3 regions of the uncultured Acetobacterium sp. genome follow, and region 2 is predicted to be linked to each of the others. Evidence: riboswitches for the same ligand, from Rfam matches in the RefSeq annotation. Region 2 holds a riboswitch; each other region holds the start of a gene.
What was found. A riboswitch is a leader RNA that binds a small molecule or an ion and turns the genes downstream of it on or off. The one in region 2 is predicted to bind molybdenum cofactor.
Positions count from the first base shown of each region.

Region 1: it holds a riboswitch for molybdenum cofactor, as region 2 does, so the genes downstream of both, QZ998_RS11180 (4Fe-4S dicluster domain-containing protein) here and QZ998_RS07935 (substrate-binding domain-containing protein) in region 2, are expected to answer to the same signal.
Region 3: it holds a riboswitch for molybdenum cofactor, as region 2 does, so the genes downstream of both, QZ998_RS11405 (hypothetical protein) here and QZ998_RS07935 (substrate-binding domain-containing protein) in region 2, are expected to answer to the same signal.

Region 1 is NZ_CAKMJU010000076.1:22,568-32,602, reverse strand. Features, by position in the region: gene QZ998_RS11210 (GntR family transcriptional regulator) at 1-616, shown strand, start outside; gene QZ998_RS11205 (GntR family transcriptional regulator) at 619-1,293, shown strand; gene QZ998_RS11200 (MFS transporter) at 1,318-2,493, opposite strand; gene fdhD (formate dehydrogenase accessory sulfurtransferase FdhD) at 2,680-3,513, opposite strand; gene QZ998_RS11190 (FAD-dependent oxidoreductase) at 3,587-5,011, opposite strand; gene QZ998_RS11185 (aldehyde ferredoxin oxidoreductase N-terminal domain-containing protein) at 5,072-7,063, opposite strand; gene QZ998_RS11180 (4Fe-4S dicluster domain-containing protein) at 7,082-7,531, opposite strand; molybdenum cofactor riboswitch at 7,621-7,730, opposite strand; gene QZ998_RS11175 (helix-turn-helix domain-containing protein) at 7,856-9,340, shown strand; gene QZ998_RS11170 (helix-turn-helix domain-containing protein) at 9,452-10,035, opposite strand, start outside.
Region 2 is NZ_CAKMJU010000043.1:74,343-84,377, forward strand. Features, by position in the region: gene QZ998_RS07915 (ABC transporter ATP-binding protein) at 1-519, opposite strand, end outside; gene QZ998_RS07920 (HD-GYP domain-containing protein) at 810-1,877, opposite strand; gene QZ998_RS07925 (ABC transporter ATP-binding protein) at 2,041-2,757, opposite strand; gene QZ998_RS07930 (ABC transporter permease) at 2,741-3,448, opposite strand; gene QZ998_RS07935 (substrate-binding domain-containing protein) at 3,508-4,365, opposite strand; molybdenum cofactor riboswitch at 4,470-4,586, opposite strand; gene QZ998_RS07940 ((2Fe-2S) ferredoxin domain-containing protein) at 4,906-5,151, shown strand; gene QZ998_RS07945 ([Fe-Fe] hydrogenase large subunit C-terminal domain-containing protein) at 5,148-6,851, shown strand; gene QZ998_RS07950 (SpoIIE family protein phosphatase) at 6,851-8,014, shown strand; gene QZ998_RS07955 (amino acid permease) at 8,213-9,544, opposite strand; gene upp (uracil phosphoribosyltransferase) at 9,626-10,035, opposite strand, start outside.
Region 3 is NZ_CAKMJU010000078.1:23,409-33,443, forward strand. Features, by position in the region: gene QZ998_RS11370 (HD domain-containing phosphohydrolase) at 1-1,536, opposite strand, end outside; gene QZ998_RS11375 (zinc ribbon domain-containing protein) at 1,752-2,021, opposite strand; gene QZ998_RS11380 (TetR/AcrR family transcriptional regulator) at 2,286-2,936, opposite strand; gene QZ998_RS11385 (NAD(P)H-dependent oxidoreductase) at 3,190-3,720, shown strand; gene QZ998_RS11390 (hypothetical protein) at 3,720-4,382, shown strand; gene QZ998_RS11395 (DUF4349 domain-containing protein) at 4,530-5,567, shown strand; gene QZ998_RS11400 (zinc ribbon domain-containing protein) at 5,580-5,987, shown strand; molybdenum cofactor riboswitch at 6,168-6,290, shown strand; gene QZ998_RS11405 (hypothetical protein) at 6,418-6,921, shown strand; gene QZ998_RS11410 (hypothetical protein) at 7,011-7,592, shown strand; gene QZ998_RS11415 (molybdopterin-guanine dinucleotide biosynthesis protein MobB) at 7,619-8,380, shown strand; gene QZ998_RS11420 (hypothetical protein) at 8,377-9,057, shown strand; gene QZ998_RS11425 (ECF transporter S component) at 9,050-9,694, shown strand; gene QZ998_RS11430 (ABC transporter ATP-binding protein) at 9,766-10,035, shown strand, end outside.

The DNA.
Region 1 (10,035 bases), on a different contig from region 2:
CATTTTAAGGCCAGGTGATCCCCTTCCTTCCGAGAATTACATGAGTCAAAGCTATGGAATCAGCCGGATGACGGTGAGGAAGGCTCTGGCGGTACTGATCAATGAAACCTATATTCACAGCGTTCAGGGAAAAGGTCACTTTGTCAGCAAACCAGACTTCACTCATTTTGACATCAATTTCAAAACACATGATGATCAGGATTTTGAACATAAATTGCTGTCTGTAGATATTATTGATATGAGCGACGATCTTCGTATTCGCATGCAGAATTTCACTCAAAAAAAGATCATTGAAGTTAAACAACGCATCTTCAATAATGGTGAGATCGTCGGATATGATATAACTTATCTCCATTACAATCCTAAAGAACCGGTACTGGAAAAAGAGTTTCATTACATCAATATTGACGAAAATGCTGCTACTGGTGAAAAAATTAAAAAGCATGTAACCTTGGCTGTCCTGTCTTCTGATGAGCACATTTCTTCAATTTTAGAAGTTGAAATTGGCTTTCCGATTATTCAAATCGAAGCGACAGCCCGAAATGAGGTCAGTCAAATCATACGCTATGGAAAGAGCTATTTTAAAGGGAACGCCTTCAAAATTCGAGGTCAGTAATTATGGATACTAAGCTATACAAACAAATCGTCAAAGACATTTCAGATAAAATAATCTCAGGCGAGCTGAAACCTGGCAGTCGCTTACCCTCAGAAAACGAACTAATGGATATTTACAACGCCAGTAAATCAACCATTGAGAAAAGCATGATGATTCTTGCTCACGAGGGCTATATCTTGACGATTCCGCGAAAAGGAAATTATGTCACCAGACCGGCACTTGATCATTTCAGTTTACATTACCGTGAGGATGAGCTTCTTTCCAGTATGTTTGCCGGTCTCAATGATTTTGACTTTTCGATCACACCGGTTGGATCCAAACGACAATCTTTGGTCATCAATAAAACTTTTGATATTGATAAAAAAAACATATGCTATGCCACCAAACAGTATTTTTTTGAAAATGCCAATGACTTTCAATTAAATAAAAATCAATTGCTGACAAAAACAGATTTGGATATTTTATTACTTTTCAATAAACCGTTGGAACTTCAAAAACAGATCACTTTGGTTGCCGACTTCTGTCCAGAAAAAGTTGCTGAAAAAATTGATGTTGCACCGCAAAGTGCTGTTTTTTTTATTGAAATCCTATTTACGCATCGCAAAACACTAACAGAAGTAGCACAATTTAAGACCTATTTCAACCCTCATTATCTCCACCTTAATTTCTCTACATAGTTATCCTATTCTAGCCAGTTTAGCTTATAATTGCTCGTATTTTTGTTTAGGATTTCGGTTCATCAGAAAAATCAGCATACCAGCGGCAAACAGGGAAAGCCCGGCACCAAAAACAAACGGTGCCTGAGGTCCAAAAACGTTCCATAACAGGCCGGCAATGACGCTGGCAGGCAGCAGGGCAATCCCTACAATGGTGGCCTGAAGCCCCAGCATCGTCCCTTTTAGATTAACTGGTGAAATTTCTGAGATTAAAGCCCGTTCAACGCCAGCTGTCATGGCGGTGTAAAGACCATAAATGATAAACAGAATCACCAGCACCTCTGTGTTTGAAACAAAAGCAAATCCGAAGTAAACCAGGGCAAAGGTGATATACCCTGAAACAAGAATCTTTTTTCGACCGTATTTGTCCGAAAGATGACCAAAAGGCACCGAAAAAAAAGCTGCTGATACATTATAAATGAAGTAAAGCAGGATCACATTCGCATCGGTTAAGCCCATACTCTTGCCCCGGAGGATCAAAAAAGCGTTGGATGAATTGCCTAATGTGAAAATGAATGTCACTGCTAGATAAAGTTTTAAATTCACATCCAGGTTTCTCATATTTTTCCAGAATGGTTCCCGCACCTTAATTTCCCGATTTTGTTTTTTTTCTTTGACAAACAATAGGATGACAAGCCCGATTGCTGCGGGAATGATAGAAATTGCAAACAGGGTTTGATAGTCAAAATTACCATCAGCCCTGGACAGAAGGATAAAAGCGATTAAGATCCCCAAGGCAGAGCCGGCCATGTCCAGTGCTTTATGAATACCAAAAGCCTTCCCCATTTTGTTTGCGTCCGCACTTTCACAGACTAAAACATCCCGGGGGGCTGTCCTGATCCCTTTTCCAATCCGATCAATCACCCTGGCAAATAAGATCCCTGTCCAGGAGGTTCCAATTAGCAGCGCTATTTTATATATAATCCCGGTAGAATATCCGCCAAAAGCCAAAATCTTTTTTCGCTTGTACTTATCTGAGATATAACCGCTGTAGACCTTTAATAAGCTGGCAATACTTTCTGCAATCCCTTCGATAATCCCGATAAGTACCGGTGTCGCTCCAAATGCAGATGTCAGATACAAGGGGATCAAAGGATAAACCATTTCTGAGCTGATGTCCGAAAAAAAGCTCACCAGACCCAGAAATATAATATTAAACATCGCTTTCACTCCTTAAATTTAACCGTATTTTTAATAATATCAGTGACTTTTTAAGCAGACTGTCACTTCATGTCGTGTCAATCCACTTATCTTTCACTATCTACTATACTATGAAACTGATAATTTTTCCTGTCGATTTTAATTATAAAAAGACTTCCGGATTTAAATCATTCCGGAAGTCTTTCTTTAGCCTATTTGTTCAGATACGAGCTGCTCGTCATTTTTTGCTATAATTCCCAGTCTTTTTTCATTGGCATAAACAGTCATATGGCTGCCCCGGACATAACCTACCAGCGTAACCCCCAATTCCCTGGCCAATATTATCGCCTGTTGGGTTGGGGAAGTCAATGATACAACAATTGGTATTTCCATCTTGACTGCTTTTCTTAACATTTCAGAGGCGATTCGACCACTGGTTAAAAGGATCTTGTCCTTAGTCGGAATATCCCGCAGCAAACATTCACCGATGATTTTATCCAGGGTATTGTGACGCCCGATATCTTCTCCCAAGGCAATGACCTGGTTAGTGTCGCAAATCGCTGATGTGTGACTGCCACCGCTTAAACGATAAGCTTTTCCGCTTTTTATCATTTGCTTTACTAGTAGAAAAAGTTTTTCCGGTGCTACACTCACATTTGAATCCAGCCTTGTTTGATAATGACCGCTATTCAAACTCATTCCGCCGCCACATCCTGATGTGAGAATTCGTTTTTCAGGCAATTTGTAGTCATTATTTTTTAATTTGATATCGGCAATTGAACTCTCCTCACAGACTCTTAAAATATTAATATCCTCAATATTTTCAATGATTCCCTCAGCAAATAAATATCCAACAACTAAAAAGTTCAACTTTGAAGGGGAACATAGAATCGTAACCAGTTCTCTGCCATTGATATAAATTGCCAATGGCAGTTCTTGGGGTACATATATCATATGATCTTCCCATTTTCCATCTGTATAATGATGGCAGTGGATATCCGGTGCATTTCCTGGGGGCATTCTGACAATATTTTCGTTCATACGATCCCCTCCATTAAAATATAAAATTTTAAATATTTTTCTTCAACGATATTAAACATAACGCAATTATATTTTATACCCCTGCTAAATCATCCGTCTCCAGAATTAATTTAGCCACGTTTGCGCCCGTGCTGGCAGTACCATCGGTGATCTGACCATACATCGGCCAGGTACATTCACCGGCAAAGAATAGTCCTTCCACATCCGGGGATTTTTGACGAATCTTCGGCAGTGAACTAAATCGATAGTGGGACGGATAACTGGCGCCTTTCACCGGACTGGTGGACTCCAAGGCACTATTAAATCCCGGATAAAGCAATTCCATATTTTTTGTAACTTCCGCCGCGATTCCTTCCAATCCCAATCGACTGAAATCTGCATCACTTCTTACCGAATATGCCCATATCAGCTGCTTTCCTTCCGGAACGTTCCATGGCTGTTCAATATTCTGGGCACATCCACCCTGGATTGATGAACCCGTTTTCGGATCGATAAACAGGGTAAATGCTCCATCCAGGCTGATGGAATCATTTAACTGATACGTTAGAAAGATTCCGCCCATTTTCTGTTGAAGCGGAGCTTTCATCGTTTCCATCAGGGTTGGCGGTACTGTATCAAACAATTTCAGGTAATCCAGCCAGGTGGTGGCAAGAATCACCCGATCTGCTTGGATCTGTTTTATATTTCCATTTTCGTCTTTTATCTCTACCCCAATAGCTCGATTGTTTTCGATAATAACCTTAGAAACTTCCGAGTCCGTTCGTATATCACAGCCAAAATTTGTTGTAATGGCTTCTGCGATGGGCTCGCAAATACCATGCTGAAGATCAGGGATTGCAACCGACATGGCACCCTGGTTGCCAATCCAGATGCGCAGCATCACAAATCCTTTGGCTGCTGAACCATAGTTCCAGGTGAATTCTGCATCAGCAGTCCAGCAGAAACAGGCCATCAATGAGGTGAACACATATTCAATCCCCTCATCCATGCTGCGGGATTGAACCCAGTCTTTTACTGACACCTCATCCCATTCTTCACACATTTCTTTAAATGGTTTATTAAGGATTTCATCAAGCATCGGGTAAAGTTCTGATTTGAAACTTATTGACCAGAGATCCGGCCGGGCTTTTTTTACAAAACTTTCCATCCAGTCAACAGCCGCTTCGGTCGTGATGCATTTTGGTATGGTCATAAATGGATCTTCTGCCCTATTAAGATAGAGCCGCGGTTCTCGGCTGAAGTGCAGTTTAATGTCTGCTCCAAAATCTTTCGCAGCATTGGCCCATCCGTACCCACCCCCACCATTTAGGGATGTCATAATTAGCGGCAGATGCATCACAACATTATATCCATTGGCGGGATGAGCCGAAGCTCTCCCACCAATAACCGAACCTTTTTCTAAAAGCAGAGTACTTTGGCCGCTTTTAGCCAAATATCCAGCACAGGTCAGACCTGCGAAGCCGGCACCAACAACGATATTTTCGAATTTTTCTGCCATGCTTTTCTCCTTCTTTTATACATACTGAATCAGAAATTTCTGATTGATGCGCCATTCTTATTATTTGGGCAATTTATCTATTTTCTCCAGCTCATCAGCGACATCTTGCAGGCCATATTTTTCGTATGTTTCCCGGGTCGGCCAACCCGTTTCTCTGTCCCAACCTAAATATTCATACCAATTTTGGGTGGTTATTTTAAATTTATCTTTATCGTAGGCATCATAAAGCCGGGGCATTAACTCATTAAATTCCATATCTGCAGTCCGTTCATGGTTTCGAATCTGAATGGCTCTGAACAAGGTATTGATTCTTTCACCAGACTCAAAAAACTCTTCTTCGGTAACCTTAATCCCAGTTACCTGAGAAAACAGGATTGATTCCATGGAAGTTGTATCAGAACCATCCCCAACCTCATCATAGTCAAATTCCATTCCCATATATTTGCGCAATGGGAATTGGAAGCAGGCAGTCAGTGAATCTAAAAGCGTTCCCCGAATGGTGCTTTGTCTTGCCCATTCCAGTGGGAAGGTACTATTATAATGATCTTTTTCTGTTGCCATCCATTCACCAAAGCGCTGATGTGCCCAATCCGGCCACTTGCTATGATGAGGATCTCTAGTTTCAATGAGCCAGTTTAAAAGACCTGGCATGCTCATTGGGAATGGCATTTCCATAACCAAACTTCTTGATGTGTATCCCCAGGCACCCAGTGGCGCCAGTGGCAATCTGACCTTAAACCAGGCGTCTTCTCTGGCTGCTTCAGGCCCTTCATAAATGGGATGTGCGTATTCATCCTCTCCCAATTCAACCACCGTTCGTCGGATACCTTCAGCCATGAGATCCCCAAAACCTTCACGATAGGCAATCATTTTCAGCAGTTTAATCCACCATTCATTCGATCGCACCTCGGTTGGCATTCCCACCTTTGATTCTGTATCCAGACCCATGGCTTTCGTATAATACAGCCAGGGAACAAAACCATAGATGATATCAAAATGGCCAAATCCCAATTGTTGCGCCAGCTCATGAATTTCCAGACCTTTTCTAAAATTTTCACCCGGTACGGTTTCATCTTCTCTATCGAAAAACTGCTCATAACGAGTATGGTTACAACCTGTCATGGCGTGAATCAGTTTTGGTTCGGTTACAGCAGGCACATTTTTGAATTCAAAGAAGCCACAGGACGCATAGCATCCCAATCCACAGGAATGACTTAGAAATTTAAAGGGTTTGTTGTGAACATTCCCCATCCAGTTGATTGAGAAATTAGGTTTATGATCCGGTCCTGTCCAGCGATCCCAGAAGGGATTTGTTTGATCATCGGCCAAATCCATATCATAAACAGGCATGGGTTTTCTGATCGGACCAAATTTCAATGTTGTTTTTAATAAGCCTTCCGGATCAGCGACCTTCACCTGATGCTTACCCTTAGTTACGGTGATGGCTTTTAGATTCTTTGAACCCATGACGGCACCATGACCACCCTGGCCAGTTGCACTGTGAATACCGCATCCGATGATTGCAAAACGAATCAGGTTTTCACCTGCCGGTCCAATTCCATAGGACGATGAGTTTCCCCCATGTCGGTCATGTAATATTTCCTGGGCATCAACCAGCCCCAATCCCCAAATATCCTTTGCTGACCTTAATTCTGGCCCATCCGCAGAGATATAAAGGTAAGCCGGTTCCGGGGATTTACCTTCGATGATAATCCCATCATAACCGCACCACTTCAGATAAGTGGGTAATGAACCGCCGATACCGGTATTTGCATATTGTTCTGGATAACTGTGGGGGGAAATTGAAACAAACTCAGCTCTTCCGCTGGAAGGTGATGCTGTTCCGGTGACCGGCCCCGTCATAAAAATCAGTTTGTTTTCTGGATCGAATGCTTTAATCCCTGACGGCATTTCATCCCACCAAATCTTATGGGCGACCCCCAAACCACCGACAAATTTCGGAACATACTGCATCGTATCAACATCTGAAAACGTACCGTCCGTAAGATTTACTCTTAATATTTTTCCTGCCCATCCGCATTGTTCATTCATAGCTTCATCTCCCTATCACTAATATTTTTTGAGTTGTAAACACATTGTCGGACACATTTGAACACATACTGGTCCATCTTCCCGATCTTTGCACAAATCACATTTCTTCGCTTTTTTATTGATACTATCAAAATTAATTCTTGGCGGATCCAGTGGACATGCCTTAATACAGGCTTTACAGCCAATACACTTTTCAGCGTCAATGCATCGTGCACCTGTCGCCTCATCGATGTAAATTGCTTCAACCTTGCAGGCATCCATACATGATGGCGCCAGACACTGTTTACATGAATACGTGATGTACTCCCCAGCAAAAATATCGCTTGATTCCCAAAGCCTGTTTAATTCTGAACCACAGGCACCATCATGTGTTGCTGCACAAAATAATTCACATACCTTACAATCCTGGCATGCTGCAACTGATGGGTCAGTCATACCGATATAACCCTTCGCTTTTTGAAAACCCATTTATCAAACCTCCTAAATTTATTTATAAATAGTGTCTCATATGATTTGGAACACCATTTATTTCAAATGCAAAAAAAGAAAACAAAACGATTGAAACGTTCTGAATTCCTTTTCAAATGGAAGGCAAAAAAATTACTTCTTTTACCCATTGTTCACATTGGCCACATGGGTCATATGTAAATCGGAATATATTATTATTGAAACTGACCTTTAGGTATAGTATAATCCCATTATCGATCTTTGTATACGTTCACATAGACCAAATCTTTACACGTCTAAATTAAGTCGACTGTTCATTTTGAACAATTGATAAAGGAGTTTGTCATGAAATTGAGTTTGTATATTTTGAAGGACTGGTTTGACGCAAAGGGGGTTAAAATCCTCGCATCAAAAATGGAAGATGAAACTTCAGAACCTGGTATAACAGGTATCCGGTTAAAAGATAAAGAGCGACCAGAATTAGCAGATGTTTTCTTATATATCACTGAATCGACAGATTTAGAATCAGAAATTAACCCCGTTCTGAATACCAATCGATGTGTTGTCTGTGTCTATAAATCTTTTTATCTTGCGGTTGAAGGAAATGTTATTTCGATATTTAATGAATCGCTCGCTGCTTATGAATTCTTTCAGTTATGGGAGTCTTCGCTGAAAGATGCTGTTTATTCAAATTCATCTTTGCAGGATCTTGTCGACCTTGCTGTTCCGGTTTTCCGGAATCCTATTTTTATCGCTAATTGGCAGGGTCGCGTTTTTGCTTTTTCCCGCGAATATCAAAATGACTATTTTCGGGGAACTTGGCAGCACATCGTCAAATCTGGACGGGTTCCACTTTACTCAATCCAAATGTTGCGAAAATCGGATAATTACTCAGTTGTTTTACAAGGTACCAAGGCTGCCTTGTTATCATTTGGCGAACTATCTCACCGCTGTATCGGTGGCACCTTAAAACAGGCTAATGACATGCATTTACACATCCAAATCATGGAATTCCAAACTACTGTGACAGCCGGACACTGTCAATTGGCAGATATATTTCTCAATATTGTTTCCTTTACCCATTTTCCAGGACTATCCACCTATGCACAGTCGATGTCGAAATTATTTTGCGAACTTTTAAATGGAAAAGCAGTCCCAAAAGAAGAATTGGATTGGGTCCTCCTGGCCCTGGGCTGGGAAAATAAGGTTCCCTGCGTTTTATTATTGTTTGAGAACAACCATGAACAACTGACAAAAGAATCGTTAAATGGTTCGCTTGATCAGTATATCCCTCAGGGTAAGCGTCTTGTCTATGATAATGAAACCCTTTTATTACTGTTAAAATCAGAATTTGATGCCCTGGCTGATGAATTGACAAAGCTGATTGAACCGCTAGATTTTATCTGTGGTGTTTCCCTGCCTTTTACCGAATGGGATACCTTGGCAGAGCGCCTGAATCAAGCTAAATTGGCTATCCACTATGGTCAATCTACAAATTCCTATATCCGTCGTTGCGAAGATTTCACTACAGCCTATATTCATGATTCGCTGTTAAAAATAACCAAAGATCTCTGTCTGTGTCACCCAGCCATTTTGACACTAAATGCCTATGATCGTGAAAATGAAGCTGACCTTTGCTTTACATTGTTTCAGTACCTGAGATGTGAAAGAAACAGCACCATTACATCGGAATGTTTACACATTCACCGCAATACACTTCAGTATCGCCTGAAAAAAATCCATGAGCTGATCCAAGTGGACATGAATAACCCGGATATCCGTGAACATTTGATGTTATCTTATGAAATGATTCATATCACGGAAAGGTGAAACAAGCTACCAGGTTAATTGGCGGTTCGCCAGGTTATCCGAAGAAAGAATCCCGAGAACAGTTCATTACCTGTTCCGGGATTTTTTTGTTAAGTATATGGGAGACGGTGCTCATAAATGATAATAGTCAAGATAGCATGAAATCAATAAGTGGAACCGGATTTCGGCATCATTCAGTGAGATGCCAGTAATTTCTTCAATTCTTGAAATCCGATAGGCTAGGGTGTTTTTATGAATGAATAATTGTTTAGCTGTTTCTGTATTATTTCGTTCATTAAGTAAAAACAGCCAAAGTGTTTTAGCCAGGTTTGAATGGTGGAGTGCATCGTATTGGTTTAGTTTTTGGATGCCCGGATGTCGTAAATCGGCATGACTGGTCGAGCGTAAGAGATTGATACTATATGCTACGGCGCACGCGTTGCAGGTTTGAATATCACCGGGAATATTTGTGCCGTAAGTGATGGCAATCTCCGCCTGGCTGTATGCATCTTTCAATTGATTGATATCCTGAAAGACAAAGCTTGCACCGCTCCGGCTGGCAGCCTGCTTTAACTGGATCTGGTTCTGTCTGATCAGAACAGCGTGGTTAACTAAATTCAAATTCGCAAGGAGAATAATGCTTTCATTGTGATGAAGGAGAATACACCCGGTCAGAGAGGCTTCCAGCTTTCTCAGCAAAGCCAGGCTCAGATCAC
Region 2 (10,035 bases):
AAGCTTGAGATCCAGAGCACCTAAGGGCTCGTCCAGCAGCAGCACCTGGGGATGATTAACCAGGGCTCTGGCAATGGCGACCCGCTGCTGCTCGCCACCACTTAAGGAATTGACATCGCGTTGTTCCTGTCCCTGAAGATTGACCATTCGCAGCATTTCCTGAACCAGGAGGTCTATTTCAGCCTTGGCTTTTTTTTGAATCTTTAACCCAAAGGCCACGTTATCGTAGACATTTAAATGGGGAAACAGGGCATATTTTTGAAAAACGGTATTAATCGGCCGTTTATTGGCGGGAATACTGAGCAGCGATTTGCCTTCAAAAAGAATATCACCGGCATCAGGGCTTTCAAAACCGCCAATCATCCGTAGCAGGGTGGTTTTTCCGCAGCCGCTGGGACCAAGAATGGTCAGGAATTCATTGGCGCGAATGTGGAAATTAATTTCATCAATGATCGTTTTATCCCCATAATGTTTGACCAGATCTTTAACCTGGATAATTTTTTCGGTATTTTTTTTCAATTCATAAATCCTCCATCTGTATCTCTGTCTGTATCTCTATATCAAAACGATAAATTTAAGCAAAAAAATCCCCAGGCTTTCCCCAGGGTTGATTAAGCGGTTCGTTGCTTTTTAAAAAGCACGATGATAATTATTTCATTTTAACATGGAATGGATCACTTGGCAATGAAATTGGCTATACATGCGTTTTTTTTTATTTGCAAAAAAATAGAGTGCTGGTCCATGCCTGGAAACAACACTCTGATAATGGTGTAAATTTTAGGTTCATCGCGTTTGAAAACTAACGATTTTTACAAGATACTGGTAACCGTGATATTTAGAAAAGCCCGGTCGCTCAGGTTGAGTTCAAAAGGCGTAATGTCTTCACCGTCTTTTTTGAAAATCCGTACGCGGGGGCGCATCGAGAAACTTTCGTAGTTTTCAATGATAATACCGGTTAGTCGATTGCTGAGTTCCACACAGGTGCCAATCGGATAGGGGGCAATCTTGCGCAGAAAAACATCAACTAGATCCGGATCAAACAGGGTATGGGAGGCACCCATAATATACTCAATAACCTCGGAGGGAATAATGGCTTTGCGGTAAGGTCGGTCGGAGGTCATCGCATCATAAACATCGGCAATGGCAATAATGCGTCCAAATAGCGAAATTTTCTCTTCTTTTAAATTACCAGGATATCCCCCGCCGCCGAACTTTTCGTGGTGATCTAAAATCCCGATTCGGGCGGACATACTGATGCTTGATACTTTTTTAATATAATCATAACCCAGGGTCGAGTGGTTTTGCATTTCACAGGATTCATCATCAGAGAGAACGCCGGCTTTGCAGAGAATGTCCTTTTTGACAAAAACCTTGCCAATGTCATGGAGAATGGCACCGATGCCAAGATCACACAATTGTTCCCGGCTCAGACCCAGGGCTGAACCCAGAACAATCGAAAGAACAGCCACATTTACCGAATGGAAATAAGTGTAATCATCAAAAACCTTGAGATCAACCATATTGATTACCATCGAGCTGTTTTGCAGAATCTCATCGACAATGTTCTCGATCTGTTTTTGCATATCATTAAAAGTACTCTTTTTTAAAGAACCTTTATTTTCGGTGGTAATAAAAACGTCCTTGATACATTTGACGGTTTCGGCTCGGACGCGATCGTTAATGATATTAATGATTTGGATATCTTTGGTCAGATCATCTTCAACATATATGCCATTGTAATTTAATTTTTTTATTCGTTCGATGTAATCCTCAGTAAGAACAGTATCTTTGGCAAGAATTAACTCACCCCGTTCACCCCAAAGATTGTTTCCTAACATCATTCCTTCACGCAGGCAAAATGTTGGTACGTATCTCATTATTTTCCTCCCAATATGATGACCCATTATAAAGTCTTGACTAAGTAATAATTATAACTATAAAAACCCTGTCTTTGCAATGAAAATTTCTGAGGAATTTGCAAAAATAAACTTAAGGCAAAGAAATTTAAGGTTGTATGAGTTTGGTTGTGAGAAAAAAACCTTAAAAGCGATTGAATGAGATAAACTCATCGATGGTTGAATGGCTGGTTGCCATGATCTTTTCCGGCCTATCTGAAAACAGGCAAGATCCCTGATCCAGAAAGGTCAGGTGATTGCAAATGCGAAAAGCCTGACTGAGATTATGGGTGATGATGATGATGGTCAAGCCTTGTTCACGGTTTCTCTTTTGGAGAGCTGCTTCAATAATCTGAATGCTTTTGGGGTCGATATTTGCCGTCGGTTCATCTAAAAAAAGTGCTTTGGGCGAAAAGGATAGCGCCCGAGCTAGCGCTATTTTCTGGGATTCCCCACCAGAAAGGTGGCGGGCACTCTGATCCTTGATGTCATCGATCTCGAATTCTTCGAGCAATTGTGAGACGGTCTGATCGATCGCGTTTTTTTCTTGTTTGCGGATTTTTAAAGGATAGGCAATATTTTGATATACCGATCGCGAAAACAGGGTGGGGGTGTGGGTCGAATAGGTCATTTCAGAAAAGATGTCCTGGCATAATGGCTGGCCGTTGTAAAGAACCGCTCCGCTGCTCGGAGCGATCAGGCCGGCGATGATTTTCATCAGGGTCGTTTTTCCGGAACCGTTGGGGCCGATAATCCCATGGATTTTTCCAGACTCAAATTGTAGATCACTGAATTGACCATCCAGACTGAGCACGGTTTTTTCTTTGTAGGTTTTAACAATATTGCTAGTCTCGATATTCATTCTGATCCCCTATGATAAAATGGTATAAAAGCGAATTGGTAAGAAACGATATCGACATCAGGATTAGTCCCATGGCAATCGAGACGCTGTATTGACCCATGTTATTATTCATCGCAATAAAGGTGGTCATTACCCGGGTGAAGCCGCGGATATTGCCCCCGACAATCATGACTGCGCCGACTTCAGAAATAGCCCGGCCAAAACCGGTGACCAGGGCGATCATAATGACCGCTTTTAATTCCAAGACCAGCAAGATCAGAATATCCCATCTTCGGGCACCCAAGGTTTTGCCAGTCTGAACTACCTCATAACCGCTGGTGCTGGCATGATTAAAGACAATCCCCATAATAACTGGGGTCACCAGAATGGTTTGAGCAATGATCATGGCAGTAGGGGTATACATCAGCTGAAATTGACCAAAAGGCCCTGAGCGGGCTAAAAAAAGAGCAGTGAACAAACCGATGATAACCGGCGGAAAGGACATAAAGGTATATAGAAAACGGGAGACCACTTTTTTGCCCCTGAAATGATGAATTCCCAGAGCAATACCAAGGGGAACCCCGATCAGGGTGCCATAAAGGGTGGCTGAAAAAGAGACAAACAGCGATAACAAAACGATTTGAATGATTTCAGGGTCAAAGGAAAAAATAAGCCGGAAGGCTTCAACAAATCCACTGAGTATGTAATCCATAGAGTTCTCCAAAATGAGATCCTGGAAGATGATATTCCCCCAGGATCCTGGTGATGTTTTTATTTTTTTACGGCATTGGGAATAAACAGCGGATCCCCATTCACTTCATATGAGCCAATTAGTTTCTGGGTTTCAGGTGAGATGATCCAATCAACAAAGGCTTGCGCGCCATCGGCATTGATCTGGTCATTGATACTTGGCGAAACGGCAATAACCCCATAGGGATTATTTAAAATCTGATCGCCTTCACAGACGATTTCCAGATTAGCCATGGTATCTTTCATGTTGGCGTAGGTCGCCCGGTCTGCTAGCGTATAGCCCAATTTTTCATTGGTAAGCGTCAGGGTTTCACCCATGCCGGTGCCGGTTTTTAAATACCAGTCGCCATCCGGGGTAATGTTGGCGGCTTTCCAGATCGCCAGTTCTTTGGTATGGGTACCGGATTTATCATCGCGCGAGACAAAGGTTGATGGCACCGCAGCAATGGCGGTCAATGCTTTGGCAGCATCAGCTGCAGCAGTTGTTTTTACCTTGGCTGGGTCTTCTTTTGGTCCGACCACGACAAAGTCGTTATACATGACATCAAAACGTTCGACCCCATAACCATCGGCGATGAACTGATCTTCTAGGGAGCGGGCATGAACCAATAGTACATCAGCCTCACCGGCTTTTCCCATCTCGATGGCTTTCCCAGTGCCGACTGCGATTACCTTAACGGCGATACCGGTTTGGGCTTCAAAATCGGGCAGGATCACTTCTAATAGACCGCTATCCTGGGTGCTGGTAGTGGTGGCAAGTAGGATTTCCCCGTTGGAACCGACTTCTAAATCCTTCTTGTCCGGGGTGCAACCCAAAGCACTAAGCGCAAGGGAACAGACAAACAATACAATAAGCAATACGGACAATTTTTTTTTCATTTTCTTCCTCCTAAAAATAATTATCAAAGAGAGATCTCTTTAATGACATAATCGGAGGGCGACTCAAAAAAACAAAATGACTGTTCAAAAAAAAAGTCAGAAAATTCCATGAATTCCACCATCCTTTACACACTGGAAAGCATAGTCATTTCTAACTATACTCTATCGATTGAAAAACCATAGAAAACCGTAGGTTTAGCAATTCGGATTGTTTTGTTTTCACTCAAGAAAACGCTATTCAATTACAACGATTTTAACAAAGATTATTGGCTTCGTCAAGATCGAAGTCGGATTTGCTGATGAATAGTCAGAAATTCGATAAAAATTCTGTTTAAATGAAAAGTTGTGGGAAAAAGTATCTGAAATGGCGTTGAAAACGAGAGCTTTTACTGTGAGAATGAACGTTTTTTTATCCTAATTCTGGCGCGCTTTTTTTTCTGGCCTTTTACCATGACATTTTTGCCCAACCGTTGACAGACAAAAAATCTGATGATACCATGAATCCACCAGAATAATGCAGAATATTTTATAAAGGAAAATGTGATGAAGACAATTAGAATATGTGTTGGCAGTTCGTGTCATGTAAATGGATCCTATAAGGTGGTTAAAGCCCTGAATCAGATCATTGAAGAGCGGGAATTGGGTGATGATTTTGAACTGGTGGGATCATTTTGTATGGGAAAGTGCACAGAGGGTGTCGCTGTCGAATGTGATGATACCATCTATGCCGTATCAGTTGAAAATGTCGAAGAAGTTTTTGAGAAAATTATGGGGGAAAACAATTGAGTATTATCAATTTTTCAAAAAATAAATGTCGTAATTGTTATAAATGTATCCGGAAGTGTCCGGTCAAAGCGATTAAACTAAAGGATAAGCACGCCCAGATCATTCAGGCTATGTGTATTGGCTGCGGGGTCTGTATTGCAACCTGTCCCCATAATGCCAAAGAAATTCATAGCGATGTCGATACCATCAAAGAATGGCTTAAAACTGAGCAGGTGGTACTGAGTTTATCGGCCGTATTCCCGACTGCTTATTATCTGGATCATCCCAGACAATACCTGGGAATTCTTCGGGAATTGGGATTTACGATCATCGAGGAAACCTCGATTGGTGCTGAAGTGGTAGCCAAAGCCTACGCTGATGAGTATAACAGTGATAAAAAGCTGGTTATTTCTTCCTCCTGTGCAGCGATTAAGAATCTTATCGAAATCTATTATCCACAATATCTATCGTCGCTGAGCCGACAGGTTTCACCGATGATTGCCCACGGCAAGATTCTGCGGGAAAAATATCCGAATGCAAAAATTGTTTATGCGGGTTCCTGCCTGGCTAAAAAAATGGAAGTCCATGATAAGGATGTCCGCGGCATCATCGATGGCGTTTTGACCTTTGATGAAATCGACGCCTGGATTAAAGAAGAACAGATCATTCCTAATAAAATACCGAGAGAAGAATTTGATGCGATCGGTACCAATACCGGACGACTTTATCCGATTACCGGCGGGCTGGCTAAAAACAGTGTCGAAAAACTCGATGGTAGCCGCAAAATTCTCCGCATCGATGGGGTTAAGGATTGCATGGAGTTTTTAGATGAGATTCATCAACTGGACAAGAAATACTGGATTGAAATGAATGCCTGTGAAGAGGGCTGTGTCAATGGTCCAGGAAATATTCACAGTCCCTTATCCAAATATGAAAAGGTTGAAATGCTTCAGACCTATATTGATCTAAACAGTAAGAAAGAATCATCGGATCCGGTTTCTCAGATCGATACCAAACGATCTTTCCATAAACGCCCGGTTCATCACCTCGGAGAGGTGCCGGAGGAAGAACTGGAAAAAATCTTAAATCAGATGTCTAAGTTCACCGAGCGGGATGAACTCAACTGCGGCACCTGCGGTTATGAAACCTGCCGGGACAAGGCGCGAGCAGTATACTGGAATATGGCCGAAATGGAAATGTGTCTGCCGCTGATCACCAGCAAAACCGAAGCCATTTCTAATCTGATTATTACCACCACCCCCAACGCTATTGCTGTGCTCGATAAAAAGTTCCGGATCATCGAGTTTAATGCTGCCGCGGAACGCCTCTTTAATATGAAAAAGGAAGAGGTGATGCGGTACAACTTTATCGATGCGCTGGATTATAATCCCTTCCGCAAACTCGATAATAACCGCGGCAATACCTATACCGGAAAAGGTCATTACGAAAAAGAAAACCGGAACTTTATGGAAATCTTAACCTATATTCCGGAACAGGAATTATACATGGGGATTTTCATTGATATCACCAAGCAGGAAAAACAAGATCAGGAGATGCTAAATATCCAGGAAGAAACCCTTAAAATGGCGCAGCGGGTTATTGATAAGCAAATGCGGGTTGCCCATGAAATAGCCGGACTGCTTGGCGAAACGACGGCCGAAACTAAGGTGACCCTGACCAAGCTTCAGAAAGTCGTGACCAGTCGGGAGGTTGAACGTTAATGCCTTTATTTATGGATATTGCCAGCGATAGTGTCAACAAGGTTCATGAAGAGCTTTGCGGCGATAATGTAGAAGTGCGAATCAATGATGAAAGCGTCATCGTGGTGTTGGCGGATGGTATGGGCAGCGGGGTCAAAGCCAATATTCTGGCAACCCTGACCTCTACCATTGCGGCGACCATGTTAGAAGAAAAAATGGGGATCATGGATGTGCTCGAAACCCTCGAAGCGACCCTGCCCAAATGCAGCGTTCGCCATATGGCCTACTCAACCTTTACCATTGTTCAGGTTTTTAGAAATCGGATGGCCTATATTTTGGAGTTTGATAACCCGCCGTTGGTGTTTATCCGCGATGGCGAGATTATTGAGTTGGATCGAAAAGAGATTGAATTCCAGGGAAAGTCTGTTTATGAGACGACCAAGGTAATCGAAAAGGGCGATATCATGGCTTTTTTCAGTGACGGAGTGATCCATGCCGGGATTGGTCAACTGTTAAATTTTGGTTGGCAATGGGAAGAGGCAGCCGATTATTTATTGGCACGATCCTACGAAAATAAAAAGGCCAAGGACATTTCGATGGCACTGGTGGATACCTGCTACAATCTTTATGGCGAAGAACCCGGCGATGATACCACTGTCGCGGTTATTAAGGCTGAAGAACGACGATATATCACTATTTTTTCTGGCCCACCCCTGGATCAAGAAAAAGATGCCGAGATTAAACGGCTTTTGGAACGGGCTCGGGGCAAAAAAATTGTCTGCGGTGGAACCGCAGCCAATATTGTCGCCCGCGAGTTTGGTGAAGAGGTTAAGGTTGACTTTTCGACGATGTCGGACAGGGTGCCGCCGATTGCCACCATCAAAGGCATTGATCTGGTAACCGAAGGGGTGCTGACACTTCAGGAAACCCTGCGAATTTGCGATGACTATATGAATAATCGTTGTGGTCGGGAAATCTTTCATGAAAAAAACGGCGCCTCGATGCTGGCAAATATTTTGATGAACGAATGTACCACCATCGATCTGATCATGGGTAATTCGATCAATCCGGCCCATCAGAATCCCGATTTTCCCGAGGAGCTCACCACCAAGTGGCGGGTCACCCAGAAACTTATTGATATGCTCCGCAGCATCAATAAAGAAGTAAACATCATCTATGTCTAGTTTAAATGTTCCTACGACAGCAAAAACTGAACAAATAATTTAAGCAAAATATTCTAAACAAAATGAGAAGCGGAACACCCCGGTGAGGGTGCTCCGCTTCTACTAATATGCTTTGAGGAGAAAAGCTATATAATCTATTTACCCAAATTATTTTAGTTAACACAAATATAAAGAAATCTTAAGATTTCTTAAGTTTGTTTAGTTGTTTTTTAAAACGCCAAAATGGTAGTAACCATAACCGGCGCCAAAAACAATTGCGCAAATGGCAAAATAGAGTCCAAACAGTGGATTTTGGATCCCACCGGAGAAAATAATCAGGGAACCGATGGTCGCCAGAATCGGGCAGACCAGACCTCTGAAGAGGCTTTTGATTTCCTTCTTTTTCCATAACATAAAAACCTTGTAATATAGACCCAAATACAGCAGATAACTGGTCACAATGGCAATTTCCGAAATATCGGAATTGGGAAACAGGGTGTATTTTTGCGAAAAATAATGGATAGTCAGCCAAAAACCGACGATGATCAGGGCAAAAACAGCTGAATTCACCGGGAAATCATACCGTGGGGAGATTGTGGTCATGGCGCTGGATTTGGGAATCATCTGATCGAGTCCCAAAGCATAGGGCATTCGGATCATTGCCATTACCAGACCATTCAAGGTACCCAAAACCGAAATGAAAACAAATAACATCAAAATTTTTGCGCCGCTAGCACCAAAGATCATATTGGCTGCAAAATCAAGATGGGCATCCCCGGAGTTCATTATCTCAGCCGGACCGACCAGATTAGAAATTCCCACAAAATAAACAATATAGAGAACCAGAATAATTAACGGACTAATGACCAGAGCCAGGGGCAAATTTCGTTTACTGTTTTTGATCTCATAAGCTACTGAGGTAGAAATAATCCAGCCGTCAAAAGAAAAAGCAATCGGTGCAATGGCCGCAATCCACCCGGTAGAGCTGATTTCTGAAACCGCCGCGCTGGTGAAATGCTCTCCGCTACCGCCGAATAAGAGGCCGACAAAACCGATGATCACCAGGGGAATCAGTTTAATAACCATCGCAGCACTTTGGAAATAACCGCCGATTTTAGCTGAAAAAATATTGGTCACATAGAGTACCAAAAAACAGCCGGCTCCTGCTAATATCTGAATTTCCAGGGTTTGTTCGATATTAAAGAGAATGCAAAAGTAGATGCCGGAAACCCAGGCCAGGATAGCGGTGATCGTGGGTAAATAAATAAAGGTCTGAAACCAGCCATAGGCTGAACCGACACTGGGGCTGATAAATTCCTTGGCGTAAGTGAGCACTCCGCCGGGACGATCTGTTCGAGCCGCCAGTTCGGCGATTGTTAAACAGCCAAAGACAATGCTGATGGCCGCGATAATAAAAACCAGAATACCTAAAAAAACACTGCCACCAGTGGCAACGAGAATATTATCACTTTTGAAAAAAATTCCAGAACCGATAACGACACCAACAATCAGAGCGATGGCGGTAAATAAATTGTAACGTGACTGTTGCATGGCAACCTCCAGGGTTTGGGTTACAGGCAATTAGAAAAAGTTCTGAGGATAATTCTAAATGTCCTGAAACAGATTTGGGTTTTACTTTGTACCAAAAAGTCGGTCGCCGGCATCGCCTAAACCAGGCACAATGTAAGCGTGGTCATTTAAGTGATCATCAATGGCGGCACAAAAAATTGGAACTTCGGGATAAGCAGTAGTGACAGCTTTAATGCCTTCCGGGCAGGCCAGAATATGAACCACCTTAATATTGGGGCAATTGGCTTCTTTCAAAAGGCGAATGGTATGGATCACCGAAACTCCAGTGGCCAGCATCGGATCGACAATTATCGCTTCTCTTTCGGCAATGTCAGAAGGCAGTTTTTTGTAATATTCCACCGCCTGGAGGGTTTCGGGATCTCGGTACAAACCGATATGACCGATTTTAGCCTTGGGGATAATATTGGTGAAGCCTTCAACCATGCCCAATCCTGCCCGTAGTATAGGGACAA
Region 3 (10,035 bases), on a different contig from region 2:
AAACACCTCGTCAATTTCCTCATCTGCACGAGTCTTGACAGCCCAGCCACTTGAAATTGAGACATGACCTGCTTCAAGATGTTCCTGGCTCAGCGCCGCATTGATCCGCTTTGCTAATTCTTTTGCTTGTTTAATGTCAGTCTGGGGAAGAAGGATCACAAACTCATCACCGCCAACTCGGGCGATGATATCGTCACTTCTAGATTTCTCTTGCATGATCTGGGCAACTTTTTTTAATAAACGATCCCCGGCCAGGTGTCCGAAGGCATCATTAGTCAATTTTAATCCATTAACGTCAAAAATAAGCAGCGATAAGGGCAGGTTTCGCGGCGTATTTAGTCGCCTTAGTTCTTCATCAAAAAAACGACGGTTGTATAATCCCGTGAGGTGATCATGGAAACTCAGATATTCAATTTCTGCTTGTTTCTCTTTCTTATCAGTAAAATCCCTAAAAACGATGACAACACCAGTAATATGACCATCCTGATCTTTGATGGGGGCAGCACTGTCTTCAATAGGTATCTCTTGACCATCTTTAGACAAGAGCAGGGTATGGTTGTTGAGTTCAATAATCTCGCCTGTCTCCAGTACCCGGGAAGCAGGATTTTCACAGCTTTCTTTGGTATATTCATCAACAAGATGGAGAACCTGATCGAGGGGCAAACCGAAAGCTTCCTGCTGACACCAGCCAGTTAGTTTTTCAGCAACCTGATTGATCAAAGTAATATATCCCCTGGAATCAGTAGAAATAACACCATCGCCAATCGATAGCAGGGTTGTTCGAAAACGTTCTTTTTCGATGAAGAGTGAGTTTTCAATGGTTTTACGTTGGGTGATGTCTTGAATACTAACCACAAATTTGGATGAGTTCTCAGCTTTTAAATAAAAAATTTCAGCTAAAAACCAGCGTTCGCCAGATAACAGTGGCGATTTATACTCAAAATTCTGTTTCTTACCAGTTTTATATGCTTTTTTAAAGACCGATAGCATTTCATCGGAAATATTTTCAGGAAATATGTCAGAGATGTGGCTTCCGATGATATTATTTTTTGGCATAAAAAGTGTGGACTCATCATGGACAATAATATTGGTGAAGTAATAATCAGTACTGATTTCAAAGACAATATCATGGAGGGTGGTGAGAAGCAAATTTTTCTCCGCCAAATCTTGTTTTTCTCTGGTGATATCATGAAACAGAGTGATAAAATAATTGACTTCAGGAGAATAGACCTGAACCCGATACCAACGGTTTAATGATTGTGAATACTGTTCGATTTCGCCAGTGCCGTTGCAAAGAGCAATTTCACCATAGAAACTAATCCAGTCATACTCTGAATTCCTGATATCTGGTAAAATCTCGGTAATTTTCTTTCCGACGAGCGTCTCGCTTTTTAGCCCGGTAGCAATTTCAAAAGCTCTATTAACTTCGATAAATTCATAATCGACAGGAACACCCTGAGTATCACAAACAATTCGATGATAGGCATAGCCGACATGCAAATGCATAATCGTTTCATGATAGAAATTATTTGTCATAATCGATGGTCTCCCTTCTTGCAGTTAAGGTTTTTCTCTTTAAATGTGATTGCTTTTAATCAACTTTTATCAAGATTTGAATCAGATTTATGCTAGTCCTATTATTGATAATTTTAATACAGAATACAATAATTTCTGGCAAGCTAAGAATGATTTAAAACTAAAAAAGAAATCCGAATTGAACCACGTTTTATTAAAATTAGAGATCTTTGTGGCTATTTGCGTTTTTTCCACCGCTTTAAGGTGGGGAAAAAGTCTTCCATTTCTTGCCTTGCTTCAGCTTCACTGATTCCTGGTTTTTCTTTTATCAGGTAGGGAATGCTTACTTCAATCATCCGTTCTTTTGTAATTTTCGTAGTGAATTCACCATTACTATAACAGTCATTACAATAATCTTTACTCTTAATGCCGTTTTTTTCAGTACCGTAGAGTTGATCAGTTTCGCCCATCGGTTTTCCGCAGCTTTGACATAGTTTTTCGTTCATCGTCCAATCTCCGTTCATCATTTTGAAATCAGGGTTTGCTTGTAGCAATAAACTTAGTCTGACTAATGATCATTTTTGAAAAATTCGCATGAATCTAATCTAAAAAAATCATCGTATCAGGAGACATTCCGGTTTATTCTATTATAACCGCTGCGTGCTCATCAAACAAGTGAAAACTAAGCGTAATTGAAAATGTGTATGACTAAGCGTAATTGAAAATGTGCCATTCATAATCAGAGTTAAATAGCTTTTTATCAGGCAAAATTATTCGAAAAGAAAATGAATATGGCGGCAGTTCACACTTTCAGCGATTTCTATGCCCTTGTCAAGAAGGGTGGTGACAGCTTGTTGATCAATGCCAAGCAACCGGGGAACAATCCCGCTGAGCAAAAATACCAATTCGGAAATGGAGTCGTTAAGGTCTTTCTTAAAATAGTTCAGGAAATATTCCCGTCGTCCCCCGAAATCAATGAAAAGAAAATTTTCGAATTCTCTTTCACTGATCACTAAATCATATTCTTTAATGTAAGCCCGATAGGTATTGCGGATGAAATCACCAGCGATGCGGTAGTTTGATGATTTTCTGAGAATCTCATAATAAAAGCGTCGGTTATTTTCATTGTTGAGTATCAGATCAAAATAGACATAACTCAATGCTGCGTGACGAAGGATGGGATTGTCTAACCCTTCAATCGATAATGAACTGAGGCACGTATCAATTTGCTGGTAATAATCCGAATATATTTCGTGGACAATGTTATCTTTTGTTTTAAAATAATAGGTAAAAAGACCAATCGGTGTATCAGCAGCTGTCACGATATCTTTTATCCTGGTTTTTTCATAACCCTGTTCATAAAAGCACCTTTTTGAAATTTCATAAAGATGGTTTCTTGTCTGGACACCTTTTTCGTACATCTTATGCTCCTTGAGTCTTCAGGATTCAATCTGTTTATATCCTATCATATTTAAGTAGGGATTAATATCCCCAAAAATTACAAACTGCTAATTTTTGCTTTCATTTTATGTTAAAAGTTATCAAACATATTCGTTTATTTATTACCTACTGACATTAGTTTCTGTTGACAAGACAGAAAATATGTAATATATTACCTTTTGTAGAAGTGTTCGTTTTTTACACCCGATATCAGAAAAAGAAAAGAGGATGATTATGATTACTATCTTATCAGATCACACCAGACATGAAATTGGTGAAAGACTCGATAGAGAATTAAGAGCGAAGAAAATAGAAGCTGAGTTTATATCCTTAGCTGATTTGAATATCGATCCATGCTATAGTTGCGGCGGCTGCACAGACAAAACTTATGGACAGTGCATCCATCGCGATGATGCCGATATTATTTTACCTAAACTGATGAGAACCGATGTACTGGTAATGGTTACTCCGGTTAAATGGGGGAGCTACTCATTTAAAACGAAACGTGTATTTGATAAATGTGCGATCATTGGCGATCGCCATTACTATTGCAAAAATGGGGAGTTAGTCAAAGGAAAAATCGGCCGAGTTCACACATTTATGGCGATTGGCGTTAAGGATCAATGGAACAATGATGAAAGACAAGTTTTTAAAAGTCTGGTTGAGGAGAATATCAAAATTATGAATATTCAGGGCAATGCATACATGGTCGATGACAGTAACCTCAATGCGTGCCTTGAATCGGTCGTGGAGGGTTTGCGTTAATGAAAAAAGCAGTTATAATAAACTTAAGTCCTAGAAAAACTGGGACAAGCATGATGTTGGCTACTCGTTGTCAGACGATACTATCTTCTCGGGATTATCTAGTGGAAATCCTCCATTTATATCCAAACTTGAAAGACATGAGCGCGCTATTGGCGGCTGTTAAGGAGGCTCAGACGATTATTATGGTTGGCCCCTGCTACATTGATACCTATCCGGCCGATACGGTTTACTTATTGGAAGAGCTTGAAAAAAATCGCGATGTTCTCCATGGACAAGATCTTTATGGGATTATTCAGGGCGGGATGCCCTACGTTCATACGCATGAATCGGGTCTAAAAATGTTAGAGCTGTTTGCAAGAGACAATGGCCTCAGTTACAAAGGGGGATTTGTGATTGGTATGGGGGCGATGCTTAATGGGCAGCCTTTAAATAAGCTTATTAATGGGAAAAAAGTTGAGCACGGGTTTGAACTTTTTCTGGAAAACGTAGCGAAACAGGAAAAATCGTCATCGACACTTTACTATGACGCGCAGTTAAAAATACCGGTGTGGGGTTGTTATTTAATGGCAAAAATGATGAATCGAAAAATTGATAAGCAGCGTCGTGAAAAAGGGATTGGCGATCAGGAGAAAAGCCCCTATGATAAGCCAGAAATCCATTAACAGCAAATCGGAAAGACAGAAGAACGGATTGGGAATGTTAAAAAAACAGGATCATGCATTTTTATCAGAAATAAGGGTAAACAGTAAAAAACAAATTGAGTGACAAAATAGGAGACGAAAAGATTGAACTTTTAGGAGGTAGGATTCATGGATCAAGAAAACCCGAATAAGATTCCAGAATTTAAAGAAGCAGCATTAGAAAGTTTTAGCCGAGAAAAATCCCGGCGATGTAGCGTCAAGAAAAATTGGTTCTGGGGCATGGTCATTTGTTTAAGTTGTCTGGTAATGATTGTTGCAGGGGGCTGTTTTAGCGGTGCAAGCCAGGAAAACAGTAAATCGGCAGCGGATGAGTCGATGTCCTATGATCAGGCAAGCGGGGAAGCGGCAAATGCTGTAGCTGAGGCCACGGCAAATACCAGTGTATCCTTTGATACATCAAAAATTGTTTATTCAGGAAATATCAGCCTGAATACTGAGGACTATCAAGATACTTTTGATAAAATCAGTCGTTACGTATTAGAAATAGGAGGATTTGTTCAGGATTCGGGATCAAACTATGCATCAGAACAGGCCGGTGTCCAGGCTAACTCCGGTTATGTGACCATTCGGGTGCCATCAGCAAAATTTTCAGAAGCGATGACCCATATCCAGACATTAGGCAGCCCCATTAGTGCCAATGTCAGCAGCACCAATATTTCTCAGCAATATCAGGATGTTCAGGCACAGCTTAACAATTTAAAAATCCAGGAAGAACGGCTGTTAGAATACTTAAAACAGGCCACCAATATCACTGACATGCTGACCATTGAAAGCGAATTAAATCGTGTTCGTTCGGAAATTGACAGCCTGACTACCACGATAAAAAACTGGGATATCGAAATGGCCTATTCGACGATATACGTTTCATTGTACGAAAAGAAATTATCCTCATCGGTGGTCAGTTCACCATTTTCAGAAATATTTACTAAAATCGGGGAGGGCTTTGTGACCTCGATCAATTTAGTGCTTTATATTTTGGCATTTCTAATTGTTCTAATTTTTAGACTGATTCCATTTGCTGTCATTGCCGGATTAGGGTTCTTTATTGTTATGATCATCAGAAAGAAGTTAAAAGAAAAAAAGAAGCGGCTCAAAAAAACAGAAATGTATGAATCGGAAGATACAAAAAAAGAGGATAAAAACTAAGGAGGAAAGACGATGTTTTGTGAAAACTGTGGCAAACAAATTCCAGATGATGCGGCATTTTGCACCCATTGCGGAGCTAAACAATTAGGCGGTTCTGCGCCATCCCAACCCATTAGTACCTTACCAAAGCCCCAACCGGTAAGATCAAGTCCACCACCACAACCGGCTCAAGCGGTCGGGGGAATAGATCTGATTACGATGGGACAGTACCTGATTATGTTTTTAATCACGGCCATTCCCATTGCCGGGATTGTGATGCTCTTTATATGGGGATTTGGCAGCGAAACGGGTCCCAATAAAAAGAACTTCGCCCGGGCATACCTGGTAATGATGGCAATTGCCATCGTTTTAGGGATTCTCATCAGTGTTGTGATGGGAGCAATTATGGCATCGATTATGGGTTCCATGTATTATTATTAAGCAGCCAGAGCTTGCAAAAAGAGATGCCGGTCTAGTTGGCATCTCTTTTGTAACTAGCTCGTTATCGGTATGTCTTCTATGAAGAACGGGTGAGAAGCAACTGAAATTTATCTGGATCATTTACAAATAGACATTGACAATTGAAGGTTAAAAAAATATAATTAAAACAATTAAATACGGAATGAAATTGCTTACTGATCTTAATTTCCTAAAATATGAAAATATTATGGAGGCTAAGACGTTAGGGTTTTGTTGGAAACGACAGGGCCTCCCACATTGGAAAAGTAAGAGAATTCATCTTTGCATCGAATTTTTTGTGGGTTTAGCTTTGCTGAGCCTTCTTTTTTTGCAGAAATTGTTTTTTTTGTTTTTCCTGTTGGGATTCCTGACTCAGCATGCTTCCGTAAAAAAGAAAGCTCAGGAGGAGAAAATGAAAAAGAAGTTGTTAACACTGGCATTAGTGATGGTTTTAGGGGTAGGTCTGCTTGGTTGCAGTTCACCTGCGGCAGATTCAAAAAAAGAAGAAAACGCTTCCAAAACGGAAACCCAAAGTCAGCAGCAGGTGGCCGAGTTTATCATTACCCTAGAAGGGATTGATGGAAAAACCGAGTTGACTCAGGCAGATCTTGCGGCCCTTCCTTTGGTTGAAAAAACCATCAAAATGACTAAAAAAGATGGATCAGAAACAGGTGGGGTTTTTAAAGGTTATGCCTTAAAAGACGTGGCCGAACAACTGGGAGTCACTGGCTTCACCAGCATCACGATGGAAGCATCAGATGGCTATTCCAAGCCCTATGATAAGGCGACGGTAGAAGCAGAGGATTCACTACTGACCGTCTCACTTGACGGCGAAGAACTACTCAGCGTGGTGGCAGGCAGTTTAGGTTCCAGTGCCTGGGTTCAAAACATCAGTAAAATGAGTGTTGTTAAATAATAAGAGATTAAGTGGGCAAAGTAATCTTTGCCTGCTTTGTTTAGTTTGGGGAGCGGTGCGAATTCTAGAATTAAAGAAGGGATGAAAAGATGAGCAGAGAAACGCGTGGTGATGACACCTTGGTTAATTTGAGCAACAAAAATTCTAAACGCAAAGAGCAGCTCAAGCGATGGATTCTGCCACTGGTGATTCTCTTTTTAACCCTGTCTTCTGTTTTTCTTATTGCGATTAACAAAAGCCAGACGGAGGAGCGGTTGGGTGCCCTGGGACAGGAAACCGTTAAAATAATGGTTGGTGATGAAATGGTTGACCAGTTTAATCTTGACGAGGTCAAAGCACTGCCAAAGGTTTTGATTGATGAGGGGCTAAATACCAGTAATGGCAGAGAAGAGGTGGTCTTTGGCGGTTTGCTGTTAAAAGATGTGCTAAACACCACTAACTTTGACTATCATCAGTATAATACCATAACCTATAAAGCCATTGATGGTTATGCGTCCCCCGGGACGGTGGCTGAATTGGATGCGGGTGGGGTCTATCTAGTCTATGAACGAAACGGGATTCAAAATACCGATAAAACCCAGGGTGGAACGGGCCCCATGGAAATTGTTATTACCGGTGAGACCTTTAGTTTGCGAAATTGCAAATATCTAAGTGAAATATATTTCGAGTAGAATAATTACCATGAATGAGGTGCATGATGAAAGTAATATCGGTAAGGGGATTGACCCATTCGGGAAAAACTACAGTTATCGAAACCATTATCAGAGGCCTGCGAAGAAGAGGCTATTCGGTGGGATCGGTTAAGGAAATCCACTATGAAGCCTTTGTGATGGATCAACCGGGAACCAACACCGATCGTCATAAAGAAGCCGGTGCACAGCTGGTGACGGCTCTGGGGATGTATGAAACGGATATTCTCTATCAGGAAAAATTGCCGATCCGAAAGCTTTTAGCCCACTACGATTATGACTATGTGATACTAGAGGGTGTTGACGACCCGACAATCCCTAAAATTGTCACCGGACATGATTGTGAGGGTCTTGATGAGCGCTTAGATGACACGGTTTTTGCATTTTCGGGAGTTATTGCCGACAAATGCAAAGAATATCGGGGAAAAGAAGTGGTTCACTGCCTGAAGGAAGCGGATCGTCTGGTTGATCTGGTTCAGTACTATGCGTTTGAGTTGTTACCTGGCTTTACAGAAAAGTGCTGTGGTTTATGCGGTACTGATTGTGCCGGTTTTTGTCGCCAGATTATTACAGGTGAGGTAAAACGATCGGATTGTCCCCTTAAAGATGATGGGGTGACCCTAAAAATTAATGGACAAGCGATTGTGATGGTGCCCTTTGTTCAAAAACTCATTCAAAACGTCGTGCTCAGTGTGGTTTCAGAATTGGAAGGTTATGAAAAAGGAGCCGATATAAAAATACATATCGGCAGGCCGCAAGTGGATGAATGAGACTAATAAAAAACTATGAAGCCGGCACCTATGAGGTGATCAGGCAATTTAAGAGCAAAAAAAACCGGGTTCGACTGATTAAGATTTCAGATGGTGAACAGGTACTCGGGCTGATCGAAAAGAAATTTGCAAAAACAGAATCCCTTGAAAATGAGTTGGCGATGGTAAAACGGCTTAGTGATATGGATTTTAGCGTAGCGCCGTGTTTGGGTCGGTTTGATGGGGTGCTTCTTTATGAATATCTTGAAGGCGTCACTCTTTGTGAAAAACTAGAAGTTACAGAAGCGCAAGAAACAAGTCGTAGTGGCGACGCGGTTAAGCCCGGCAAGGAAATAATTGATCTTTTTAAAAAGACCATTGACTGGCTTAATCGACTGCATCAAAAAACTGGTCTGGCCTTTTATGACATTAATCTCAGAAATTTCATTATCCAAGATGGTGCAGTTTATGCCATCGATTATGAAGATTTCCAGACATTAACACCGGCAGTTGATTATGGAAGACTGCTGGCCTTTACCCTAACCTACAGACCCGGCTTTACCCAGTGGAAAAAAGCGCTAATCAGTGAACTGGAAGACTATCTAAAGAATCAGATCAAGGCGGATCTAAATGAAATTCGGCTGGAAAAAGAAAAAGAACTTGTAAGCATCAAGAGAAGGAGGGCTGAGTTTGTTTGAAAAGAAGTTTGAGAAAAAGTTTGAAAAAATGACCCTTTTTGATCTGGTCACCATTGCCATGATGTCGGCTCTGGGTATTGCGGTTAAGGTTGTTCTGGTACCCCTGGTACACATTATTACCGGTCCCTTTTTTATCCCAGGAGGATCAATTTCCGGGGGAATCTATATGCTTTTCATTGTTCTGGGTGCCATGCTGGTAAAAAAAACGGGGGCGGCCTTTTTAGTCTGTCTGGTACAGGCCATTCTGGTAACAGTTACCGGCACCATGGGTTCTCATGGCATCATGAGTATGATGACCTATTTAATGCCGGGGATTGGGGTGGAAATTCTTTATTTTGTTATCGGAAAATATAAATATACCAAAGGCGGCTGCTTTAGTGCCGGGGTGGTTGCCAATGTACTCGGTAGTTTTGGGGTTAATTTTGTCTTCTTCCGGCTACCGCTGATTCCGTTACTTCTGACCCTGAGTTTATCAGCCTTGTCCGGGGGACTGGGCGGACTGCTGGCCTACGCTATTGCGGGCCAAGTCAATCGTCTCGGTTCGTTCAAGGCACACGAGGCGGAGGAATCGCTTGACATTCGTCTTAGTGGTGATCCAGGGCGAATTGACAAAGAGGAGAAGACCAACCGTGAATAAGGCTAAGTACAAAGAAAAGAACGAATTGATCAAAGCTGGAGACGAGATAAAAAGCAAAATAGGAGGCAGCGATGAATCCGATTGAGGTCCATGATCTTTATTTTCGTTATCCTGGCTGTGATACCAATATTCTCCATGGACTGGATTTGAGTCTGAAAGCAAATGAAATTTTAGCGGTGGCAGGTTATTCCGGCTGTGGCAAAAGCACCCTGTGTCATATTTTGGCCGGGATCATTCCCAAAACCATCCGGGGAAGAATTCAGGGTGAGGTGACCGTGTTTGGCGAGTCAATTTTTGACATGAAAACGCCCCAACTAGCCGAAAAAGTGGGGATTGTGTTT